Regions from separate parts of the Azospirillum sp. BE72 genome, predicted to be linked through region 2. Evidence: predicted binding sites of a transcription regulator. Region 2 holds the regulator's gene; the other holds the start of a gene.
The links. The regulator HrcA, encoded in region 2, represses chaperone genes, less so after heat shock. The targets are predictions, from matches to a motif close to GTTAGCACTCNCCNNNGGNGAGTGCTAAC.

Region 1 (10,783 bases), 370 kb from region 2:
TCAGCGTCGCCAGCTGCTCCTTGAGCTGAACCAGCTGGCGCTGCTTCTGCTCGCGGGTGCGCTTGATGGCGACGTTGTCGGAATGCTGGCCCTCGAAGGAGCGCATGGAACAGGCCCTCGTTGAAAAATACGGAAGTCAGAGGCCGGCGCCCCGCATTGGGGCGCCCGGCGAGAGGGGCGGATTATTGGGAGGCGCCCGCGCCAAAGCAAGGCGGACTTCGCCTTGACTTTTCCGGATGGCGGAGGGTGGCTGCAACCTGCCAACGTATCTCCCGCGCATCCCCGGGGCATCCACGACCCCAAAAGAAAAAGGACGCCCCCTTGCGGAGGCGCCCCTTTCCCGAACCGTGGAACGGTCGGCAGATAGACGGACTGCGGGCTGATTAGAAGCCCATGTCGTCCATGCCGCCCATGCCGCCCGGCATGCCGCCCGGAGCAGCCTTCTTCTCCGGCTTCTCGGCGATCATCGCCTCGGTGGTGATCAGCAGGCCGGCGATCGAGGCCGCGTCCTGCAGGGCGGTGCGGACCACCTTCACCGGATCGATGATGCCGGCGGCGACCAGATCGGTGAACTCACCCTTCTGGGCGTCGTAGCCGAAGTTGGGGTCGTTCTGGTCCAGCAGCTTGCCGACCACGATCGAACCGTCGGTGCCCGCGTTGTAGGCGATCTGACGGACCGGGGCCTGCAGGGCGCGGCGGATGATGTCGATGCCGACGCGCTGCTCGTCGTTGACCGGGACCAGCTTGTCCAGCGCCTTGCCGGCGTACAGCAGGGCCGAACCGCCACCGGCGACCACGCCCTCTTCCACCGCGGCGCGGGTGGCGTGCATGGCGTCGTCAACGCGATCCTTGCGCTCCTTCACCTCGACCTCGGTCGCACCGCCGACGCGGATGACCGCGACGCCGCCGGCCAGCTTGGCCAGACGCTCCTGCAGCTTCTCGCGGTCGTAGTCCGAGGTGGTCTCCTCGGCCTGGGCGCGGATCTGGCCGCAACGGGCTTCGATGTCGGCCTTCTCGCCGGCGCCGTCGACGATCGTGGTGGTCTCCTTGGAGATCACGACCTTCTTGGCGGTGCCCAGCATGTCGAGGGTGACGTTCTCGAGCTTGATGCCGAGATCTTCGCTGATGACCTGGCCGCCGGTCAGGATGGCCATGTCCTCCAGCATCGCCTTGCGGCGATCACCGAAGCCCGGGGCCTTCACGGCGGCGATCTTCAGGCCGCCGCGCAGCTTGTTGACGACCAGGGTGGCCAGGGCCTCGCCCTCGATGTCCTCGGCGATGATCAGCAGCGGACGCGACGACTGGACGACGGCCTCGAGGACCGGCAGCAGGGGCTGGAGGCCCGACAGCTTCTTCTCGTGCAGCAGGATGAACGGGTTTTCGAGGTCCGCGATCATCTTGTCGGCGTTGGTGATGAAGTACGGCGACAGGTAGCCGCGGTCGAACTGCATGCCCTCGACGACGTCCAGCTCGGTGTCCAGGCTCTTGGCCTCTTCCACCGTGATGACGCCTTCGTTGCCGACGCGCTCCATCGCCTGGGCGATCATCTTGCCGATTTCGGCTTCGCCGTTGGCGGAGATGGTGCCGACCTGGGCGATCTCGTCGTTGGTCGTAACCTTCTTGGCGCGGGCCTGGATGTCGGCGACGACGGCGGCGACGGCGATGTCGATGCCGCGCTTCAGGTCCATCGGGTTCAGGCCGGCGGCGACCTTCGTCACGCCTTCGCGGACGATGGCCTGGGCCAGAACGGTGGCGGTGGTGGTGCCGTCACCGGCCAGATCGTTGGTCTTCGAGGCGACCTCGCGGACCATCTGGGCGCCCATGTTCTCGAACTTGTCCGACAGTTCGATTTCCTTGGCGACCGACACACCGTCCTTAGTGATGCGCGGAGCGCCGAAGGACTTCTCGATCACGACGTTGCGGCCCTTCGGGCCCAGCGTGACCTTCACGGCGTCGGCGAGGATGTCAACGCCACGCAGCAGCTTTTCGCGCGCGGTGGGGCCGAACTTGACGTCTTTGGCAGCCATGTCTCGATTCCTTTAACTTGTAAATTTCGAAGGATACGGGCGGAGGACTTAGGCCTCGATGACGCCCATGATGTCCGATTCCTTCATGATCAGGTAATCGACGCCTTCGATCTTCACTTCCGTGCCCGACCACTTGCCGAACAGGATACGGTCGCCGGCCTTGACGTCCAGCGCCACGACCTTGCCGGCCTCGTCACGAGCGCCGGGGCCGACGGCGATGATCTCGCCTTCCTGCGGCTTTTCCTTGGCCGTGTCGGGGATGATGATCCCACCCTTGGTCTTGGTGTCGGACTCCAGACGCTTGACGACGACGCGGTCGTGCAGCGGGCGGAACTTCATGGAATGCCTCCTTGGATCAAGGCTTGGTTCTGACTGACGTGAATTGGCGCGGGCGGCGGCTGTTAGCACTCCCACCCGGCGAGTGCCAGACAGCTAATCGAAGCAGTTTGGGGATTCAAGAGGCTCGTTGCGGAATTTGGCGCAAATGCCGGCAGCACTCCTCTTTCAATGCTGCTAACATATTGTCAAATAACGATTTTCTGTCTTGCGAGAGTGATCGCCGCCGGGCAAGATTTCTTCAAAGGGTCACATGGGGATCCGACCTTCCCGGTGTCGGCGCACCACCGCCGGGATCGCATGAGAGGAACCTGACACCGCACATCCCCGACCGATCAGCCAACCGCATGGGAGACCGCGCATGGCCAATCTCGTCCTCCAGCTCCGTGATTTCCGCCTGACCACGGCCGAGATCCTCTATCACATGCCGGATCATCCCGGCCTTCTGCAGTGCTATCTCTGGCAGGATCTGGATCAGGCGCCGGAGTATCCCGTCCTGCGGCGCTTCCTCGATTTCTGGCAGCGCAACCTCGACGGCAAGCTGCATTCGGTGCGGCTGGCGACCCAGACCCTGATCACCCCCGGCGCTCTGCGTCACGCCGCCGTGGATTTCCGTATTCATTGACGCCCTTCCGGGCTTTTGCAGCGGCCCCCGACGTCACGCCCTCCGCGCCCCTGTGACAGCCGTCACAGCGCCCGCCATCCCGGATCGTTAAAATTTTAGCGAATTCCGGCGGCGGAGTTTACGGAGGGCGCGATGATGGCGGAGCGCAGGACAAAGTCCTGGAACGAAGGCTGGAGCGATCGTGATGCAGCCGGCAGCCTGTCCGGCGAGGTGGCGGACAAGGCGGCAAACGGCACCGACGCCAGTCCGGCCATCGGGCAGCGGATTTGCAAGCCTCCGAGTTTTAGGCCTCCGACTTGGCAGGATCGCGAGGGCAGGCTGGTGGAGGCGCTGCTGGAATGCACGACCATCGCCGGATTGTTCGCGCTCCTGTTCGCCCTGTTCGTGCTGTTCGGGGCGGCCCACACCCTCACGCCCTGAGCCCCACGCCTCGCCCAGGTAACTGTTTACGACAATTTGAAATCTACACTTCCCGTTGCGCGGGTGTTGCGTCTAGGATTGCCTCCTTTGAGGGCGGATATCGCCCACCTAGTGCGCGAAGCGGGAGTTTCCAATCATGACCACCAAGCCGGTCTGCCAAGCCGCGGTCGACCTCGTGAAGCATTTCGAAGGTCTGTATCTCAAAGCCTACCTCTGCCCGGCGGGCGTCCCCACCATCGGCTACGGTCACACGGCGGGCGTGAAGATGGGCCAGACCATCACCGCCGATCAGGCCGACAGCTTCCTCGCCTCCGACCTGACGGATGCCGCCGGCCGCGTCGACGCGTTGGTGAAGGTGCCCCTCAACGACGACCAGCGCGGCGCTCTGTCCTCCTTCGTCTTCAATTTGGGGGCCGGCAGCCTGCAAAGCTCGACCCTGCTGAAGCTGCTGAACGCCGGCGACTATGCCGGGGCCGCAGGCCAGTTCGGCCGCTGGGTCTACGCGACGGTGAACGGCAAGCCGACCCAACTGCCGGGCCTCGTCGCCCGCCGTGCGGCCGAGGCGGCACTGTTCCAGAGCCAGACCGCGCAGGCCCAAGGCGGCATCGCCACGGCCGACGGAACCGCCTGAGCGGACACCGCCCGCCCCATACGGGACAAGAGGCGTTTGACGGAGCGGGATGTTCGCACCACATTGGCGAACATCCCACCGCCGTGCTCCGGATTACCGCCGTGACCGCCTTTGCCTCCGACAGCCTCGCCTCTTCCGCCCGCCCCAATCCGAATCGGCCGATCGCCGTCTGGCTTCTGGTCTGCGCCGCCATGGTGCTGGCCATGGCCGTGATCGGCGCCATCACCCGGCTGACCGAATCCGGCTTGTCGATGGTGGAATGGAAACCGTTGATCGGCATCCTGCCGCCCTTGTCGGAGGCGGAGTGGAACCGGGTCTTCGACCTCTACAAGCAGACGCCGGAGTTCCGCATCTACAACAGCCACATGGATCTGGCGGGGTTCCAGTCGATCTTCTGGTGGGAGTGGTTCCACCGGCTGTGGGGCCAGCTGATCGGCTTCGTCTTCCTCATCCCCTTCCTGCGCTTCTGGATGCAGGGCCGCATCTCGCCCGAACTGTGGCCGAAATTGATGGGCCTGTTCCTGCTGGGCGGGCTGCAGGGCGGCATCGGCTGGTTCATGGTGAAGAGCGGACTGGTCGATGCGCCGAATGTCAGCCATTACCGGCTGGCCCTGCATCTCGGCACCGCGATCCTGATCTATGCCTTGCTGCTGCGCACTGCGCTGGGGCTGCTCGACCCGCTGCCGCTGGCGGGGTGGCGTCCGGAGGCTGCCGGCTTGCGCCGCCTTACCGGCTGGGCGCTTGGGCTGGTCGCCGTCACCATCGTCTGGGGCGCCTTCGTCGCCGGGTCGGATGCCGGCCTCGCCTACAACACCTTCCCGCTAATGGCCGGCCATTGGATTCCGCCGGAGGTGAACACGCTGACTCCCTGGTGGCTCAATCCGTTCGAGAACACCGCGGCGATCCAGCTCATCCACCGCACACTGGCGATCCTGACCGGAGTCGTGGTCCTGGTGCTGTCCGCCCGCGTCCTGACCGCCCGCCTGCCCGGCCGCGCCGGCCGCGCGGCTTTGGCGTCGGCCGCCATGATCCTGCTGCAGATCGCGCTGGGCATCGTCACGCTGCTGACCGTGGTGTGGCTCCCCGTCGCCGCCGCCCATCAGGCCGGCGCCATCCTGGTGGTGTCGATGCTGGTGTGGCTGCAGTTCGAGCTGCGGCCGGTGCGGCGGGAGTAACGCGCGGGAGGCTTTCGGCAGCGCCCCCGCTGTGCCGGTTCCGTCCGTGATTCGCAAGGAAGCAGTAACGGTCCTGAGCTAAGGCGTGACAGCCCGCGTCACGCCCCTTCGGCCAAATCGTACATCGCGTCGATGTCCGCGATCAGGACCTTGTTGCCTTCCTGCAACGAGATCACGCCCGCGGTCTTCAGCTGGGTGAAGGTGCGGCTGACCGTCTCGGTGGTCAGGCCCAGATAGTCGGCGATGTCGGCGCGGCTCATCGGCACGAAGACCGGGTTTTCCTTGTGGCCGCGACGGGCGGCCCGCTGGGACAGCATCAGCAGGAAGGAGCAGATCTTCTCCTTCGCCGTCTTGCGGCCCAGCAGGAGCATCTGGTCCTGTGCGGCGGCCAGTTCGTTCGACGCCATGGAGAACAGGCGCCGCTGCATCTTGGGGAATTCCTCCAGCAGCGCGTCGATCTTCTTGCGCGGGAAGCGGCAGAGCGAGGCGCTGGTGACGGTCTCCGCGGTGTAGGCATAGCTGTCGTTGACGGCCAGCCCCAGGAAGTCGCCGGTCACCAGGAAGCCGGTGATCTGGCGGCGCCCGTCCGGCAGCAGCTTGTACAGCTTCACCGTACCGGAGGTGACGTTGTAGAGCGCGTCGGCCGCGTCGCCTTCGGCGAACAGGGTGTGGCCGGCATCGATGCGCACATTCTGCAGAATGTCGGCAAGACGGCGCAGCTCCTCCGGTTCCAGCGCGGCGCAAACCGTCAGGCTGCGCACGGGACATGCCCCGCAGGGATTCATTTCCGTCGCAGCGCTCTTTTCCCGAGCGCGAACCGTATCAAAAGGTGGCATGGACGAACCCAGCCTTTCATTCCGCATGGGCTCATATTGGTGGCAATCGCTGAGAATCGCAACCTCGCACGCATACAACCTTTTCTTTGCCCATACGGGCTTTGGCACTATTGCCTGCGGACAGCCTCCGGGGCGGCCGGCTCGGTCCCGGACCGGGGGGCCGCCGGCAGGTCGTCGTCGAACAGGACGCGGTGCGCCGCGCCGTCGAGATCGTCAAACTGGCCGGACTTCAGCGCCCACAGAAAGGCCGCCAGCCCCAGACCGCCCAGGCTGAGCGCGATCGCGATCAGATAGAGAAGCTCGTCCATCACCCGAATCCTTACCCGGCAGATCCCGCACAGCCATATCCTGGACGGGAACATCCTTGACGACGGCACCGCGGGCCAGCCGCAGCGCGTTGAGAATGACGATCAGCGACGACGACGACATGGCGAGCGCCGCCAGCAGCGGCGTCAGCATGCCGCCCATCGCGAGCGGCACGGCGCAGAGGTTATACACCAGCGCGATGCCGAAATTCTGCCGGACCAGACGGCCGGACCGGCGGGCGACCTCCACCGTCTCGACGATCGGGCGCAGCAGCCGGCCTTGGAACACCACGTCCGCCGCGGTCTGGCTGACGTCCACCGCGGTGGAGGGCGACATCGACACCGCCGCCGCGGCCAGCGCCGGGGCATCGTTCAGCCCATCGCCCACCATCAGAACCGTGCGTCCCTCGGCGGCCAGTTCGGCCAGCACGGCGGTCTTGTCGGCAGGGGTCTGCTCGGCGCGCCAGTCGGCGATGCCCAGCCGTTCCGCCACCGCCGCCACCGCCCCCTTGCGGTCGCCCGACAGCAGCCGCATCTCCAGCCCGCGGGCCTTCAGCGCCGCCACCACGGCGGCGGCATCCGGCCGCGGAGCGTCGAGGAACACGATCCGCCGCGGCTCCTCGCCCGGACGGGCGAGCCACAGCTCCGGACCGGCGGCGTCCTCCGCCTCCAGCGGCGCGCCGGTGAAACGGCGGCTGCCCAGCCGGACCTCCCCATCAGGGGTCTGCAGCAACAGGCCGGCACCGGCGATCTCGCGCACGCCTGCGGCCACCGGCACCTGCGGCGCGGCGGCTGCGAGCGCGCGGGCCAGCGGATGGCGGCTTGCCGCGGCGAGCGAGGCCGCCAGCGCCAGATCCTCCGCCGCCAGCCCGTCCAGCTGCGGCACCGGGCGCCCTTCGGTCAGGGTGCCGGTCTTGTCGAACACCACCGTGTCGATGGCGGCGAGTCGTTCCAGCGCGGTCGGGCTCTTCAACAGGGTGCCCTGGCGCATCAGCCGGCCGCTGGCGATCACCTGCACCACCGGCACCGCCAGCGCCAGCGCGCAGGGGCAGGTGATGATCAGCACGGCGATGGCGTTCATCAGCGCGTCCTGCCACATCGCCCCGCCCAGCAGCATCCAGGCGGCGAAGGTGCTCAAGGCGGCCAGATGCACCACCGGGGCATAGAGCCGCGACACCCGGTCGGCGATGGCGACATATTTGGCGCGGCCCTGTTCCGCCACCTCCATCAGCCGGACGATCTCGGCGAGCAGCGTGCCCTCCCCCACCGCGGTGACGGTCAGGCGCAGCGGCGCGGTCAGGTTCAGCGTTCCGGCGAAGACCTGGTCGCCCGGTCTTGCGGTGCCCGGCACCGTCTCGCCGGTGATCAGGCCGGTGTCGAGGTCGGAGATGCCGTCGGACACCCGCCCGTCCACCGGGATGCGTTCGCCCGCCGCGACCAGGATGGTGGTACCGCTGGTAACCTGTTCCGGCGGAACGACGGCGCTGGTGCCGTCCTCGCGCAGGATGGTGACGGCGTTGGCGCGCAGGCCCAGCAGCTGTTCCGCCGCCGAGCGTGCCCGGCCGCGCGCCCGCTGGTCGAGATAGCGGCCGATCAGCAGGAAGAACAGCAGCATCACCGCGCCGTCGAAATAGGCGTGCTCGCCGCTGTGGATCGTCTCGAACAGGCTCATGCCGGTGGCGAGCAGGACGCCGATCGTGATCGGCACGTCCATGTTGGTGCGGCCATGGCGCAGGGCCGACAGAGCCGAGCGCGCGAAGGGACGCAGCGCATAGGCGATGGCCGGCATGCAGATCAGCGCAGAAATCCAGTGCATCAGGTCGCGGGTGGCGCTGCCCATGCCCTGGCTGTGGCCGGCCCAGACCGACACCGACAGCAGCATGACGTTGCCCATGGCGAAGCCCGCAACCGCCATGGCGCGCAGAAGCTCCTTCTCGCTCCTCGCCTGGGCACCGCCCAGCCGGTCCGGATCGAAGGGCACGGCGCGATAGCCCAGCTGCGCGACGGTGCCGACCACCGTGTTGGCATCGGTGACCTTGGGGTCCCAGCGCACCGTCAGCCGGCGCGTGGTCATGTTCATGCGGGCGTGGCCGACGCCCGGCTGGCGGCTGAGCGCCGATTCGATCAGCCAGACGCAGGCGGCGCACTGCATGCCGTCGACCATCAGGTGCAGGCTGCGGCTGCCATCGGACTCCTCGCGCGCGTGCGGCTCGTAATCCACCGTCGGGGCGTCGTCCGGGCGCAGCGGGCGCGCGGTGGGATCGACGCTGCGGCGCTCGTAATAGCGCTCCAGCCCCAGGCCACGGACGAGATCGTAGGCGGCGGCGCAGCCGGTGCAGCAGAAGGGGCCGGCCCCGTCGGTGGCCGTCGTGGCGGAGTTGGAGTTTGAAGCAGCGGCTTGCTCGCCCAACTCTTGTCCGCAATGGAGGCAGACGCTCATCTCACATCACCCCGATGATCCCGGCCCGGCAGTCGCTGCCGATTGGCCCCTTCAAAGCTCACTGCACCCAGACGCGCTTCTGGTCCTGATAGTCACCGGTGGAGTGGGTGATGACGAAGCGCATGTCCCACTGGCCTTCCAGGTCCAGTTCCACCGGAGCGCCGTAACGGCCTTCGCCCAGATACGGCAGGGTCAGCGTCTTGTCGTGGCCGACGGTGGTCGGACGGATCATCGACACGGTGACGCCGGCATCCTTCAGGACGCGGCCTTCCTTGTCGCGGGCGGTGATGGCGACCAGGGCCTTGCGAGGCTCGGTGCTGGTGAATTCCGCCTGCACCTGCCAGCCGCGTTCGGCCTGGGCGCGGGCACCGGCGAGATCCTTGTTGTAGCTGATACCCTTGATGAAGTGGTTCTCGGTCTGCACCCCGGTCCAGCTCGACATGGCGAAATGGACCATGATCGCGTTCACCGTCAGGACGATCATGAAGAGGCCGACGAAGATCCAGGGGATGTACCATCCCTTCTGGCGCGGCGGCTTGACACGCTTCGGAGCGGTGGGGCGGTTTCCGGTGGTCGTGCTGATGGTCATGGTCGCTGGCTGCCCTTCGACTGGTCGGCGGCTTCTGGTCGGCAAATCCTGCTGGCCGGTCGGGGCACTATGGCGACCGATTGCCGCAGGTACATTGCGCTGGATCAAATGACAGGAAGTTCACGGAACCGCCAGCCGGCAGGCCGTTTTCCATAGGAAAAGGGCGCCGGGGAGCGAACTCCCCGACGCCCTCCCGGTCGGTTCCGAACTTGTCCCCGGATCGGGATCGCCTTACTTGCCGCCGCCCAGGTTGTGGACGTAGACCGCCAGCGACTTGATCGTCGCGTCGTCCAGACGCTTCGACCAGGCCGGCATCATGCCGGCACGGCCGTTGGTCACCGTGTCCATCAGCGTGGCCTTGTCGCTGCCATAGAGCCAGTTGGCCTGTTTCAGCGGAGGAGCGCCGATGCCGTCGAGACCGGCGGCGACCGAACCCTGACCCGCGTCGCCATGGCAGGCGGCGCAGTTCTCGTCATAGACGGTCTTGCCCTTGGCGACCTTGCCCGCGTCGGCGGTCTTGCCGTTCAGCGACAGCACATAGTCCGTGACCTGATCGATCTGGTCGCGGTTGAGGATGCCGTCCTTGCCGAAGGCGGTCATGCCGACGTTCGGCACGCCACGGGTGTCGCCGTCATCCGAACGGATGCCGTGCTGGATGGTCTTGTAGATGTCGGCCGAGGAACCACCCCACAGCCAAACGTCGTCGGCCAGCGTCGGGAAGCCCTTGGCACCCTGGCCGCCGGCGCCGTGGCAGGCGGCGCAGTTCTCGTTGAAGTAGGACCGGCCGCCGGCCATGGCGAAGCCCAGCAGGTCCTTGTCCTTCTGGATTTCGTCGACCGACTTGGCGGCGATGGCGGTCAGGAACTTGGCCTGGCCGGCCTTCGCCTCCGCCATCCTGGTGTCGAGTTCTTCACGCTGCGAATAGCCGAGGATGCCCTTCGTGTAGGTCTTGCCCAGCGGCCAGGCCGGGTAGAACACGTAGTACACCAGCGACCAGGCGATGCAGACGTAGAAGAGGTACAGCCACCACTTGGGCAGCGGGTTGTTCAGTTCGCGCAGTCCATCCCACTCGTGGCCGGTGGTCTCGACGCCGGACAGCTCGTCCTTGTAATTCTGTGCCATGGTCTAAAGCTCCTGACCATCATCCTTGAGCGGGATCTGGGCGGCGTCGTCGAAGGTGCGGCGGTTGCCGGGCCACATGGCGTAAACCAGGATGCCCGTCAGCAGCAGCATCAACCACACCGTCCAGAAGGACCGAAGCATCACCGTGATCGAATCCAAGTCCATGGATTCCTCCCCCGATTACTGCTGCAGCTGCTTTGGCGACTGGTACTTGGTGAAGTCCACCATGGTGCCCAGCACCTGCAGGTAGGCGACGAGAGCGTCCATTTCGGTGACG
Region 2 (10,783 bases):
GGAATGGGGCGACCGTACCGCCGCCACCCTGCCCAAGAGCCGCCATCTGGTCTTCCGCGCCGCCAGCCACATCGTGACTTCCAGCGAGGATTGCGCCATGGCCGCTGCGGTGACCTTCGTCGAGCAGGAGGCGGTGCCGGCAACCGTCTGTCCGGGAGCGGCCAAGCCGCCGGTGTTCGAAAGGCCGTGAGGGGGTTGGCGGGAGCGCCGGCCGCGGTTGCCCCCACCCTTCCCAGGCTTACGCCTGGGCCCCTTCCCTCCCCCGCTGGGCAGGGGAGGGATTATCTACGCTTTGTAAAAGTGCGGCGGCAGTCCCTCCCCCGCCCCAGCTCTCGCACAAAGCTTCGCTTTGTGCTGACGCGGCAGGCGGACCGTAGGTCCGCTGAGAGCGGGGGAGGCTAGGTGGGGGTCTAACATCGCCAAGAAACGCCCTCCCCCCTCACCGCCCCGGCGCGATCCGCCGGTAGCTCAGCGCTTCCGCGATGTGACGGCGCCTCACCCCTTCCACACCGTCGAGGTCGGCCAGCGTCCGCCCCACCCGCATCACCCGGTGATAGCCGCGGGCCGACAGCTTCAGCCGCTCCGCCGCTTCGGTCAGCAGGGCACGGCCGGGAGCGTCGGGAGAGGCCACCTTCTCCAGCAGTTCGCCGTCCGCCTCGGCGTTCGTCCGCACCGCCCGGCCGGCTGGGTAAGGACCGAAGCCGCCATAGCGCTCCGCCTGGATGGCGCGGGCGACGGCGACGCGGGCGGCGATGTCGGCGCTGCCCTCCGCCGGGGGCGGCAGGCTGAGATCGGCGGGGCTGACCGCCGGCACGTCGATGTGCAGGTCGATGCGGTCGAACAGCGGCCCGCTGATCTTCGACTGATAGTCGGCGGCGCATTTCGGCGCACGGGCGCAGGCGAGCGAAGCATCGTCGAGATGGCCGCAGCGGCAGGGGTTCATCGCCGCCACCAGCTGCACGCGCGCCGGATAGGTCACATGGTGGTTGGCGCGGCTGACCACCGCCTTGCCGGTCTCCAGGGGTTGACGCAACGCCTCCAACAGCGGACGCGGGAACTCGGGCAACTCGTCGAGGAACAGCACGCCCTGGTGCGCCAGGGAAATCTCCCCCGGCTTGGCCCGCGTGCCTCCGCCGACCAGCGCCGGCAGGCTGGCCGACTGGTGCGGCGCGCGGTAGGGGCGCTGGCGCAGCAGCCTTCCCTCCTCCAGCAGCCCGCCGACGCTGTGGATCATCGACACCTCCAGCGCCTCCGCCGGGTCGAGCGGCGGCAGCAGGCCGGGCAGGCGGGCGGCCAGCATCGACTTGCCGGAGCCGGGCGGACCGATCATCAGCAGATTGTGCGAGCCGGCGGCGGCGACCTCCAGCGCGCGCTTGGCGGTCTCGTTGCCCTTCACGTCGCGCAGGTCGGGCGGCGGCGCATCCTGTTCCTGCAGGCGCGGCTTGGGCGGGGTCAGCACCTGGGTGCCCTTGAAATGGTTGATGAGCGCCAGCAGGTTGGCCGGCGCCAGCACGTCCAGATCGGGACCGGCCCAGGCCGCCTCGCCACCGCAAGCCGCCGGACAGATCAGTCCGCGGTCGTTGGCCAGCGCGTCGATGGCGGCGGGCAGCACGCCGGCCACCGGGGTCAGGGCGCCGTCCAGCGCCAACTCGCCCAGTGCCACATAGCGGGCGATCTCCGCATCCGGCAGCACCCCCATCACCGTCAGCAGGCCGAGCGCGATCGGCAGGTCGAAATGACTACCCTCCTTCAGCACGTCAGCGGGGGCGAGGTTGACGGTGATGCGCTTGGCCGGCAGCGCCAGCCCCAGCGCATGCAGGGCGGCGCGCACACGCTCCCGGCTTTCGCCCACCGCCTTGTCGGGCAGGCCGACGACGGTGAAGGCGACGATTCCCCCGGACATCTGGACCTGGACGTCGATCCCCAGCACCTCGATGCCCTGGAACGCCACCGTGTTGACGCGCGCAACCACCACCACACCCCGGAAGAGACATCCGCTCGGACATAATGCACGCGATTGTAGTCACTGCCATGCCGTTGCGCCAGCACGAGATGAGCCGACCCGGCCGACGCGGCCCCGTCATGCCCGCCCGGCGCAGGGAACGGTTGTCGCGGCCGGCGCGCCGCCTAACATGAGGGCAAACCCATTCCGGGCCGCATTCCCGGCACGCATCGTCGAAAAGGAACCGCCACCGTGCAGCTTCACCTGAGCACCTGGGCCGAGGTCGAGACCTACCTGAAGACCTCCAAGGGCATCATCATGCCGATCGGCTCGACCGAGCAGCACGGGCCGAACGGGCTGGTCGGCACCGACGCCATCTGCGCCGAAGTCATCGCGAAGGGGGTCGGCGACGCCACCGGCGCGCTGGTCGGCCCGACCATCCCGGTCGGCATGGCCGTCCACCACATGGAATTCCCCGGCTCGATGACGCTGAAGCCGTCGACGCTGATCGCGGTGCTGCGCGACTATGTCGGCTCGCTGGCCGAACATGGGTTCGACCGTTTCTTCTTCGTCAACGGCCATGGCGGCAACATCGCCACGCTGCGTGCCGCCTTCTACGAAATCTATGCGGAGAACCGGGCGCTGCGCGGCCGCGACGCGCCGGATCTGCGCTGCACCCTGGTGAACTGGTGGGAGAACGGCGAGGTCGGCCGGCTGTCGCGCGAGCTGTACCAGGGCAAGGAAGGCTCGCACGCCACCCCCAGCGAGGTGTCGCTGACCCAGTACGCCTATCCCGACTCGATCAAGACCGCGGCGATGGAGCCGGAGCAGGCGCCGGCCGGCGGGTTCCACGACGCCCGCGACTTCCGCCGCCGCTACCCGGACGGCCGCATCGGCTCCGCACCCGGCCTTGCCCGCCCCGAGCACGGGCAGCGCCTGTACGAGGCGGCGGTCGGCGCCATCAGCGCCCAGTACCGCGCCTTCCTGGCGGAACAGTGACGGCGGCCTGCGGTCGCAGGTGAGCGGGGCTTCTTCGCCCCGCACGTTGATTCGGCGGTTGGACCTGCCTAAATTCGGACCGGTCGCGGGATTTCCGATCCACGTCGACCGAGTGCGAAACGACGGCCCGGAAAAGACCGCCAGACGTCCATGATCAACGAGCTGAACCAGCGATCGCGCGAAGTCTTCCGACTGATCGTCGACGCCTATGTGGCGTCCGGCGAACCGGTCGGCTCGCGCACCATTTCGCGGCGGCTTGGCATGGCCTTGTCGCCCGCGACCATCCGCAACGTGATGGCCGACCTGGAGGAGCAGGGGCTGCTCTACGCCCCGCACACCTCCGCCGGACGCATCCCGACCGACGCCGGCCTGCGCATGTTCGTCGACGGCCTGCTGGAGATCGGGTCGCTGACCGAGGACGAGCGCGCCTCGATCGAAGCGAAATGCTCCGCCTCCGGCCGCGCCTTCGCCGACGTGCTGGGCGAGGCCTCCACCATGCTCTCCGGCCTGTCGCACTGCGCCGGCCTGGTGGTGGCGCCCAAGACCGACCGGCCGCTGAAACACATCGAATTCGTGTCGCTCGGCCCCGGCCGCGCCCTGGTCGTTCTGGTGAACGAGGATGGGCTGGTCGAGAACCGGGTGATCGAAGTGCCGATGGGGGTGCCGACCTCCACCCTGCAGACGGTCTCGAACTTCCTCAGCGCCAAACTCGCCGGCCGCACGCTGGACGAGGCCCGGCAGGAGGTTCTGCAGGAGATCGAACAGCAGAAGACCCAGCTGGACGAGCTTTCGCGCAAGGTGGTCGCCGCCGGGCTGGCCACCTGGGCCGGCAGCGGCGGGTCGAATGCCGGCCAGCTGATCGTCCGCGGCCAGTCCCGCCTGCTGGAGGACGTCACCGCCCTGTCGGACCTGGAGCGCGTGCGCGCCCTGTTCGAGGCGTTGGAGACCAAGGAGACGATGCTGCGCATGCTGGACGCCACCGGCCGCGGCGACGGCGTGCAGATCTTCATCGGGGCGGAGAACGTGCTGTTCAACCACTCCGGCTGCTCGATGATCATCTCCCCGTTCCAGAACAGCCGCGAACAGGTGATCGGCGCCATCGGGGTCATCGGCCCGACCCGCATCAACTACGCCCGCATCATTCCGCTGGTGGATTACACCGCCAAGGTGGTCAGCCGGCTGATCGGCTGACCACCCCACCTCGCCTCACTCCCCGCCATACTGACCAAGCAAGAATTGAGAAAACCATGAGCGAAGAGCAGAACAAGCCCGCCGACGCCACCGTGGAGCCGACCGAGGCCACCGCCGAGACTGCCAACACGGGCGCCGCCAATGGTGCCGATGCAGGTTCGCCCGAGGACCGCGTCGCCAAGCTGGAGGCGGAGGTCGCCAACCTGAAGGACCAGCTTCTGCGCGCCATGGCGGAGACGGAGAACACCCGCCGCCGTGCCCAGCGCGACCGCGAGGACGCCAGCAAGTTCGCCGTGTCCAGCTTCGCCAAGGAACTGGTGTCGGTCGCCGACAACCTGCGCCGTGCGCTGGACGCCGTCCCGGCCGAGGGCCGCGAGCAGGACGACATGCTGAAGGGCCTCGCCGTCGGCGTCGAGGCGACCGAGCGCCAGCTGTTCGCCGCCTTCGACCGCGCCGGCATCAAGAAGCTGGATCCGGCCGGCGAGCCGTTCGACCCGAACTTCCATCAGGTGATGTTCGAGATCGAGAACACCGGCAAGGCCGCCGGCACCGTCGTCCAGGTGCTGCAGCCCGGCTACACCATCCATGGCCGCCTGCTGCGCGAGGCGATGGTCGGCGTCGCCAAGGGCGGTGACGCGGGCGGGCAGCACGTCGATACGAAGGCGTAAGCATACAGTCTCCGCAAAGCCCCCGGTTCTGCGGCGATGCCGCCGGGCCGGGAGCTTGGCGTTGTTCGGAATAGGGGATGCCAGCGGTTGACGGTCACCGGGAAATTGCCTAGGCCTTTCCCTTATTCCTTTCGGCCGAGCAACCGGAGCCGCGTTCCATGCCCAAAAGCGTCCTGACCGTCGACGATTCCAAGACCATCCGCGACATGGTGGGGTTCACGCTGAAAGGCGCCGGCTATGAGGTGGCGGAGGCGTCGGACGGCAATGCCGGACTTGCGCTGATCAGCCAGCGCAAGTTCGACTGCATCATCACCGACCTGAACATGCCGGGCCTCGACGGGCTGGCCCTGACCCGCGCCATCCGTGCCTCGGCCCTCAATCGCGCCACCCCGGTCCTGCTGCTGACCACCGAAGCCGACCCCGCCAAGAAGTCCGCCGGCCGCGAAGCCGGCGCCACCGGCTGGCTGGTGAAGCCATTCAATCCCGAAAAGCTGGTGGAGACGGTGCGGAAGGTCTGTCCGTAAGTTACCTCTCTCCGGGATTTCCCCCTCTCCCCCCGGGGAGAGGGTCGGGGTGAGGGGGCATCCGCCGCGCCACCAGAAACTCCCCCTCCGGGTCATGCGCAGCGAAGCGCTGCTGTGCCTTGCCGCGATCGGCAACGGCGTAGCAGTAGACGCAACCATGCGGACAGCTGTCATAGTCGCCGATGTCGCGGCTCTCCGCGCACAGGCAGCCGGGCCGGTTGCCCTTCTCCCTTGCCGCGACCGGATACCCCGCCACGTCCGACAGCCGGACCGCATCGACGCAGCGGGCCGGCGCCGTGCCGGGGGTGTCCACCAACTCCGGCTGGGTGCAGAGCGTCAGCGCCATCCCCTCCCCCGCCGCGATGCCGGCCAAGTCCGTCAGCAGCGCGCGCTTTTCCTCAGCCTCCGGGTCGCGCCAGCCGATGCCGGCAGCGGCGAGGTTGCGGGCGGTCTTGCGGTAGGGCTGCAGGAAGGACACCACCACCTCGTCAGTCACCCCGCGCAGCGCCCGCGCGATATGGGCGAAGGTCTTGCGGTGCCAATCCGGCGGCGTGGCCTCGGTCAGCGCGATGGGGTCGTAGCGCCAGACGGCTGCCCGTGCGCCCCAGCGCTCGCGCAGCCGCGCCATGTGGCCGACCGCGGTTTCCCAGGCGGGAACGGAGCGTTCCAGCGCGGTCGGCAGGCCGGTGACGCTGTACTGCACGACGAAAGGAAAGCCGCGCTCCGCCACGCTATCGAGCGCAGGCAGGAACGGTCCCAGATTCTTGGTCCAGAAGATGAAGCCGTCGACCGTCGGCCGGGTCAGGTCGATGCGATAGGTCTGGCCGCCATAGGGATTGACCATCCGGCAGTAACCGGCGTCCAGGCGGTTCAGGAACCAGCGCCCGTAGAAGGCGGGAATGTCGGTCTTGTAGCTGGCGGAGATGATCATGGTGCCAGCATGGGAATGCCGGCCCGCCGCATCAAGGGCAGACCGGCATCAACAGCTGGTTGCCTGACGCTTTGACGTACAACATAAAGCCCCTCTCCCCTTGCGGGAGAGGGGTTGGGGTGAGGGGTGCTGCTCGGCCTGCAAAGGCGAAGGCAAACTTCCGCCCGGCAAGTCTGCCGGCGCCACCCTCACCCCAACCCCTCTCCCATCGAGGGAGAGGGGCTTGAACCGATTGGCTTACAGTCTTACTGCACCGCGCGGACTTCGACCACTTCGGGGATGTAGTGGCGCAGCATGTTCTCGATGCCGTGCTTCAGCGTGGCGGTGGAACTGGGGCAGCCGGAGCAGGCTCCCTTCATCGCCAGATAGACGACGCCCTTCTCGAAGCCCTGGAAGGTGATGTCGCCGCCGTCCTGGGCGACCGACGGGCGGACGCGGGTGTCCAGCAGTTCCTTGATCTGCTCGACGATCTCCTCGTCGTCGGCGTTCGACGCCGCGGCATGGCCGTCGCCGCCGTCCTCCAGCAGGACCGGGCGGTCGGCGGTGAAATGCTCCATGATGACGCCGAGGATCGACGGCTTCAGCAGGAACCAGTCGCGCGCGTCGGTCTTGGTGATGGTGATGAAGTCGGCGCCCAGGAACACGCCGACGATCCCCTCGATCTCGAACAGGCGCTGGGCGAGCGGCGAACGGGCGGCATCCTCGCGGCTGGTGAAGTCGGCGGTGCCGCGTCCGAGCACGTCACGCCCCGGCAGGAACTTGAGAGTCGCCGGGTTGGGCGTCTGCTCGGTCTGAATGAACATGGTCTGGTCCTCCATCGGCGGCGGAATGGAACCGCCGGCGCGCCCGGGATTGGGCCGCGGCACGATTGGGGGAAATTTGGGCCGAAACGCCGGGCGGATCAAGGACCCGGACTGTGTGGGTATTGGGCATCCGGCATGCGCCGCTATCCTTACTTACATGCCCCCGCTTACGTGATCGCGTCGAGCGCCTCGGTGCTGAGACCGCCGGGGACGATGGTCAGCGGAATGCGCAGGCGCCCGAGCCCGCGGCCGGTGTAGTAGGAGATCAACGGGCCGGGGCCTTCCGGGTCGGTGCCGGCGGCGAGGACGAGGATGGAGATGCTGGGCTCCTCCGCGATCAGGGCCAGCACCTCCTCCAGCCGGTTGCCTTCGCGGACATAGAGCGCCGGCAGGGTGCCGGTCAGCTGGTTGACCTCGCGCGCCAGCTTCTGCAGCTTCTGCTCCGCCTCCGCGCGCTGTTCCTCGCGGATCAGGTTCTCCACCGCCAGCCAGTGCTGCATCTCGCCCTGCTCCAGCACGGTCAGCAGCGCCACCTTGCCGCCCGACTTGCGGGCGCGCAGGCAGGCATAGCGCAGCGCGACCTTCAGCTCGGGGCTGTCGTCGACCACCACCAGGAAGATGCGCACGGGCTCGGCGGCCTGCGCCTCCTGCTTGGACGCGGGGTTTTCGGGCGTGGGAGTCTGTGTCGCGTCGGTCATCTCGATACCCCTCTCGGCTTAGACCCGGCGGAATGCGGCGCCGGCCGCCCAGCCGGCCGCGATGGCGCCGATGACGGCGGCCACCCCGTAGGTGACCGGGCGGTTGCGGGCGAAGTCCGACACTTCGGCGCTGAACCCGATCTTGGACACCACCAGCGGCGTGGTCTGGGCGCTGACCACGTCGCCGTCACGAATCAGCAGGGCTTCGACATTGTACAGCCCGGTCGGGACATTGGCCGGAAAATAGATGTTGGTGCGGAACAGCCGTTCGCCCAGGAAGGCGACCTGTCCCATGGAGATGGCGTACAGCCCCTGGCGCTGCTTGTTGCGGATCAGCGCGCTGCGGTAGGCGGCAAGCTGTTCCGGCGGCAGGGTGGCGTCGGCCGGCAGCTGCAGCTGCGGCAGGCCCAGCTGGTGGCGCTCCAGCACCGGGCGGCCGACCAGCTGGTCGAGCGGGCGGCTGACCGCCACCGTGTAGAAGCTGGGCACCTGGTCGAAGCGCAGGCTGTCGGTGTTCATCCACATGCCGGCCACCCGCTCCTTCCGGCGGACGGTGGCGGGCGCCCGCGGGCCGGTGACGACGATAGCGACGTCGCCCGCCCCGTCGGTGGTGCCGAACAGCACGACCTCCGTGCCCGTGAAGCCGGTGGTGATGGCGATCAGGTGGCTGGACAGGTCGGCGACCAGCTGCTGCGCCCATACCGTCGCCGCCACCGTGCCGCCCAGCAGCAGCCCGGCCAGCGCCGCCACGCCCTGCACGAGCAGGCGTTTCGTGGGCCTGCGTTTGGTCCGCCGGCCTTTCGTCCAAACGGCCATCACCGCACCCCCATGGTCAGGGTGAACAGGTCGTCGGGACGCGAGAACAGGTCGAAGGCCAGCTTCAGCGCCACCGCCACCACGATCGTCGCCAGCGCCAGCCGGGCGTTCTCGCCGCGCAGGCGGCTGCCGGCCTTGGTGCCGAACTGGGCGCCGACCACGCCGCCGATCAACAGAAGAAGCGCCAGCATGGCGTCCACCGTCTGGTTGGTGGCGGCCTGCAGCAGGGTCGCCGCCGCGGTGGTGAAGATGATCTGGAACAGCGAGGTGCCGGCAACCAGCCCGGCGGGCATGTTCAGCAGATAGATCATCGCCGGCACCAGAAGGAAGCCGCCGCCGATGCCCATGATCGCCACCAGCATGCCGCCGATCGCCCCGATCCCCGCCGGCAGCAGGGCGGAGATGTAGAGCTTGGAGCGCTGGAACCGCATCTTGAACGGCAGGCCGTGCAGCCAGATGTGGCGGTGCAGCTTGCCGCGCTTGGCCGTGGGGGCGCGGCGGCGCAGGATGGCGCGGCTGCTTTCCACCAGCATCATCCCGCCGATGGTGCCCAGGAAGAAGACGTAGGACAGGGTGATCGCGATGTCGATCTGGCCCAGCCGCTGCAGGATGCCGAAGATCCACACACCCACCGCGGTGCCGACCACGCCGCCGCCCAGCATCACGACGCCCAGCTTCACGTCGACATTGCCGCGCCGCCAGTGGGCGAGCACGCCCGACACGCTGGCGGCCACCAGCTGGTTGGCCTGGGTGCCGACGGCGATGGCGGGGGGAACGCCGATGAAGATCAGCAGCGGCGTCATCAGGAATCCGCCGCCCACCCCGAACATGCCCGACAGGAAGCCCACCAGCCAGCCCATGCCGAGCACCAGCAGCGCGTTGACCGACATCTCGGCAATCGGCAGGTAGACTTGCATGGAGGGGCGTGTCTGTCGGCAGCAGCGGGAGCGGCAGCTTACCCGAGCCGGCGCGGTGGCGGAAGTCCGCAGCACCGGCTTTTGCGGCTAGGACGAGGCAAGATGTCCGGACACCGCCGCGTGGAAGAACACCTGATAGCCCGCCTTGTGCGGGAAGACATGCTCCGCCTCGCGCCGGGCGGACTGCATGTCCAGCGCGTGCACCAGCACCCGGTTGCCATAGCGCCAAGCCGGGTTCACCGGCTTCCCGGCGGCGCGGGCGGCGGCGGCGACGGTGGTGTCGTACTGCACCTCCGCCCGGAAACCGCGCCGGTTGGCGGCGGGAGTGCCGAGAATGTGCAGGAAGACCGGCGGCTCCTTGTCCAGCGCGTCGATCTGGCGTTGGAGATGGTTGGCCCGCTGTTCGGCGGCGGACAGGCGGCCCGTCGCCTCCTCAAGCCGGCAGGCCAGGTCGGCCAGCGCCTCGGCCTCCGCGCGCTGGCGTTCCTTCAGCGGCAGAACCGAACGCCGCATCCGCTCCAGCCCGGCCGCCCGTTCCCAGCCGCGGCGGAAGCCGATCCAGCTCAGGTGGCACAGCACCGCCAGCGCCGCCACCAGCGGGACCACCGAGTCGAGGATCGTTCGCACCGCCTCCATCACCGCACCATCCCCCTTGCCCTCAGGCTTGCCCTTGGCACGTCCGTTGCTGAACCGCCGACAAGCACGCAGCAAGGAGCGTGCCGGAGGGACGGATGGGCAAACGGTTGCGTGCGGACGGCAAGACACGGGGGACGGGGCGATGACGTCGGACGCGCCGCTCCTGCTTGTCCTGGAGATGGTGATCCTGCTGGCCTGCCTCAGCTGGATCACCGTATCGATCATCCGGATCGGCCACCGGATCGCCGCGGTCCAGCGCCGCAAGTCGCAGCTGCGCCAGGGACGGACGGAGCTGACGCAGACCACCGAGGCGCTGCGTCGCGACATGCGCCGCCATGAGGCCGAACTGCGCCAGACGGAAGAGGCGATCGCCGTGCGCGCCGCGCAGGCGGCGGAGCTTCAGAGCCGGCTGAACGACCTTCGCCGCCACGGCCCCAGGGAATACACGCTGCTGAACGAACGGTTCGGCGACAAGGACCGGCTGTGGCTGCTCACCGTCCCGCGGCCGGACCGCCCGGAACGCTGGGCGGTGGCCGCCCCCGACAGCGGAACGGCGATGGCGCTGCTGTGCGCCCGGATCACCGTGCCGGAACGGCCGGTATTGGACGACCAGCTGAATTAGTCCAAAACGGAACCGGCCGCAGTTGCAGAATGCAAC

Region 1: groES (co-chaperone GroES) is a predicted target of HrcA. The motif match lies at 2,428-2,456, and genes of this name have one in related genera.

The regions. Positions count from the first base shown of each region.
Region 1 covers NZ_JAVDTO010000001.1:390,133-400,915, reverse strand. Annotated here, with positions in the region: gene J2Y49_RS01980 (hypothetical protein) at 1-106, opposite strand, end outside; gene groL (chaperonin GroEL) at 384-2,027, opposite strand; gene groES (co-chaperone GroES) at 2,076-2,366, opposite strand; gene J2Y49_RS01965 (usg protein) at 2,725-2,988, shown strand; gene J2Y49_RS01960 (hypothetical protein) at 3,121-3,408, shown strand; gene J2Y49_RS01955 (lysozyme) at 3,545-4,039, shown strand; gene J2Y49_RS01950 (COX15/CtaA family protein) at 4,141-5,214, shown strand; gene J2Y49_RS01945 (Crp/Fnr family transcriptional regulator) at 5,313-5,999, opposite strand; gene ccoS (cbb3-type cytochrome oxidase assembly protein CcoS) at 6,158-6,358, opposite strand; gene J2Y49_RS01935 (heavy metal translocating P-type ATPase metal-binding domain-containing protein) at 6,264-8,795, opposite strand; gene J2Y49_RS01930 (FixH family protein) at 8,854-9,384, opposite strand; gene ccoP (cytochrome-c oxidase, cbb3-type subunit III) at 9,616-10,506, opposite strand; gene J2Y49_RS01920 (cbb3-type cytochrome c oxidase subunit 3) at 10,510-10,671, opposite strand; gene ccoO (cytochrome-c oxidase, cbb3-type subunit II) at 10,687-10,783, opposite strand, start outside.
Region 2 covers NZ_JAVDTO010000001.1:22,738-33,520, forward strand. Annotated here, with positions in the region: gene J2Y49_RS00120 (alpha/beta fold hydrolase) at 1-190, shown strand, start outside; gene J2Y49_RS00125 (YifB family Mg chelatase-like AAA ATPase) at 440-1,972, opposite strand; gene J2Y49_RS00130 (creatininase family protein) at 2,195-2,941, shown strand; gene hrcA (heat-inducible transcriptional repressor HrcA) at 3,092-4,132, shown strand; gene grpE (nucleotide exchange factor GrpE) at 4,189-4,800, shown strand; gene J2Y49_RS00145 (response regulator) at 4,959-5,324, shown strand; gene J2Y49_RS00150 (DUF1848 family protein) at 5,326-6,255, opposite strand; gene J2Y49_RS00155 (NifU family protein) at 6,501-7,058, opposite strand; gene J2Y49_RS00160 (universal stress protein) at 7,226-7,756, opposite strand; gene J2Y49_RS00165 (TIGR02186 family protein) at 7,775-8,572, opposite strand; gene J2Y49_RS00170 (sulfite exporter TauE/SafE family protein) at 8,572-9,489, opposite strand; gene J2Y49_RS00175 (hypothetical protein) at 9,577-10,125, opposite strand; gene J2Y49_RS00180 (hypothetical protein) at 10,268-10,747, shown strand.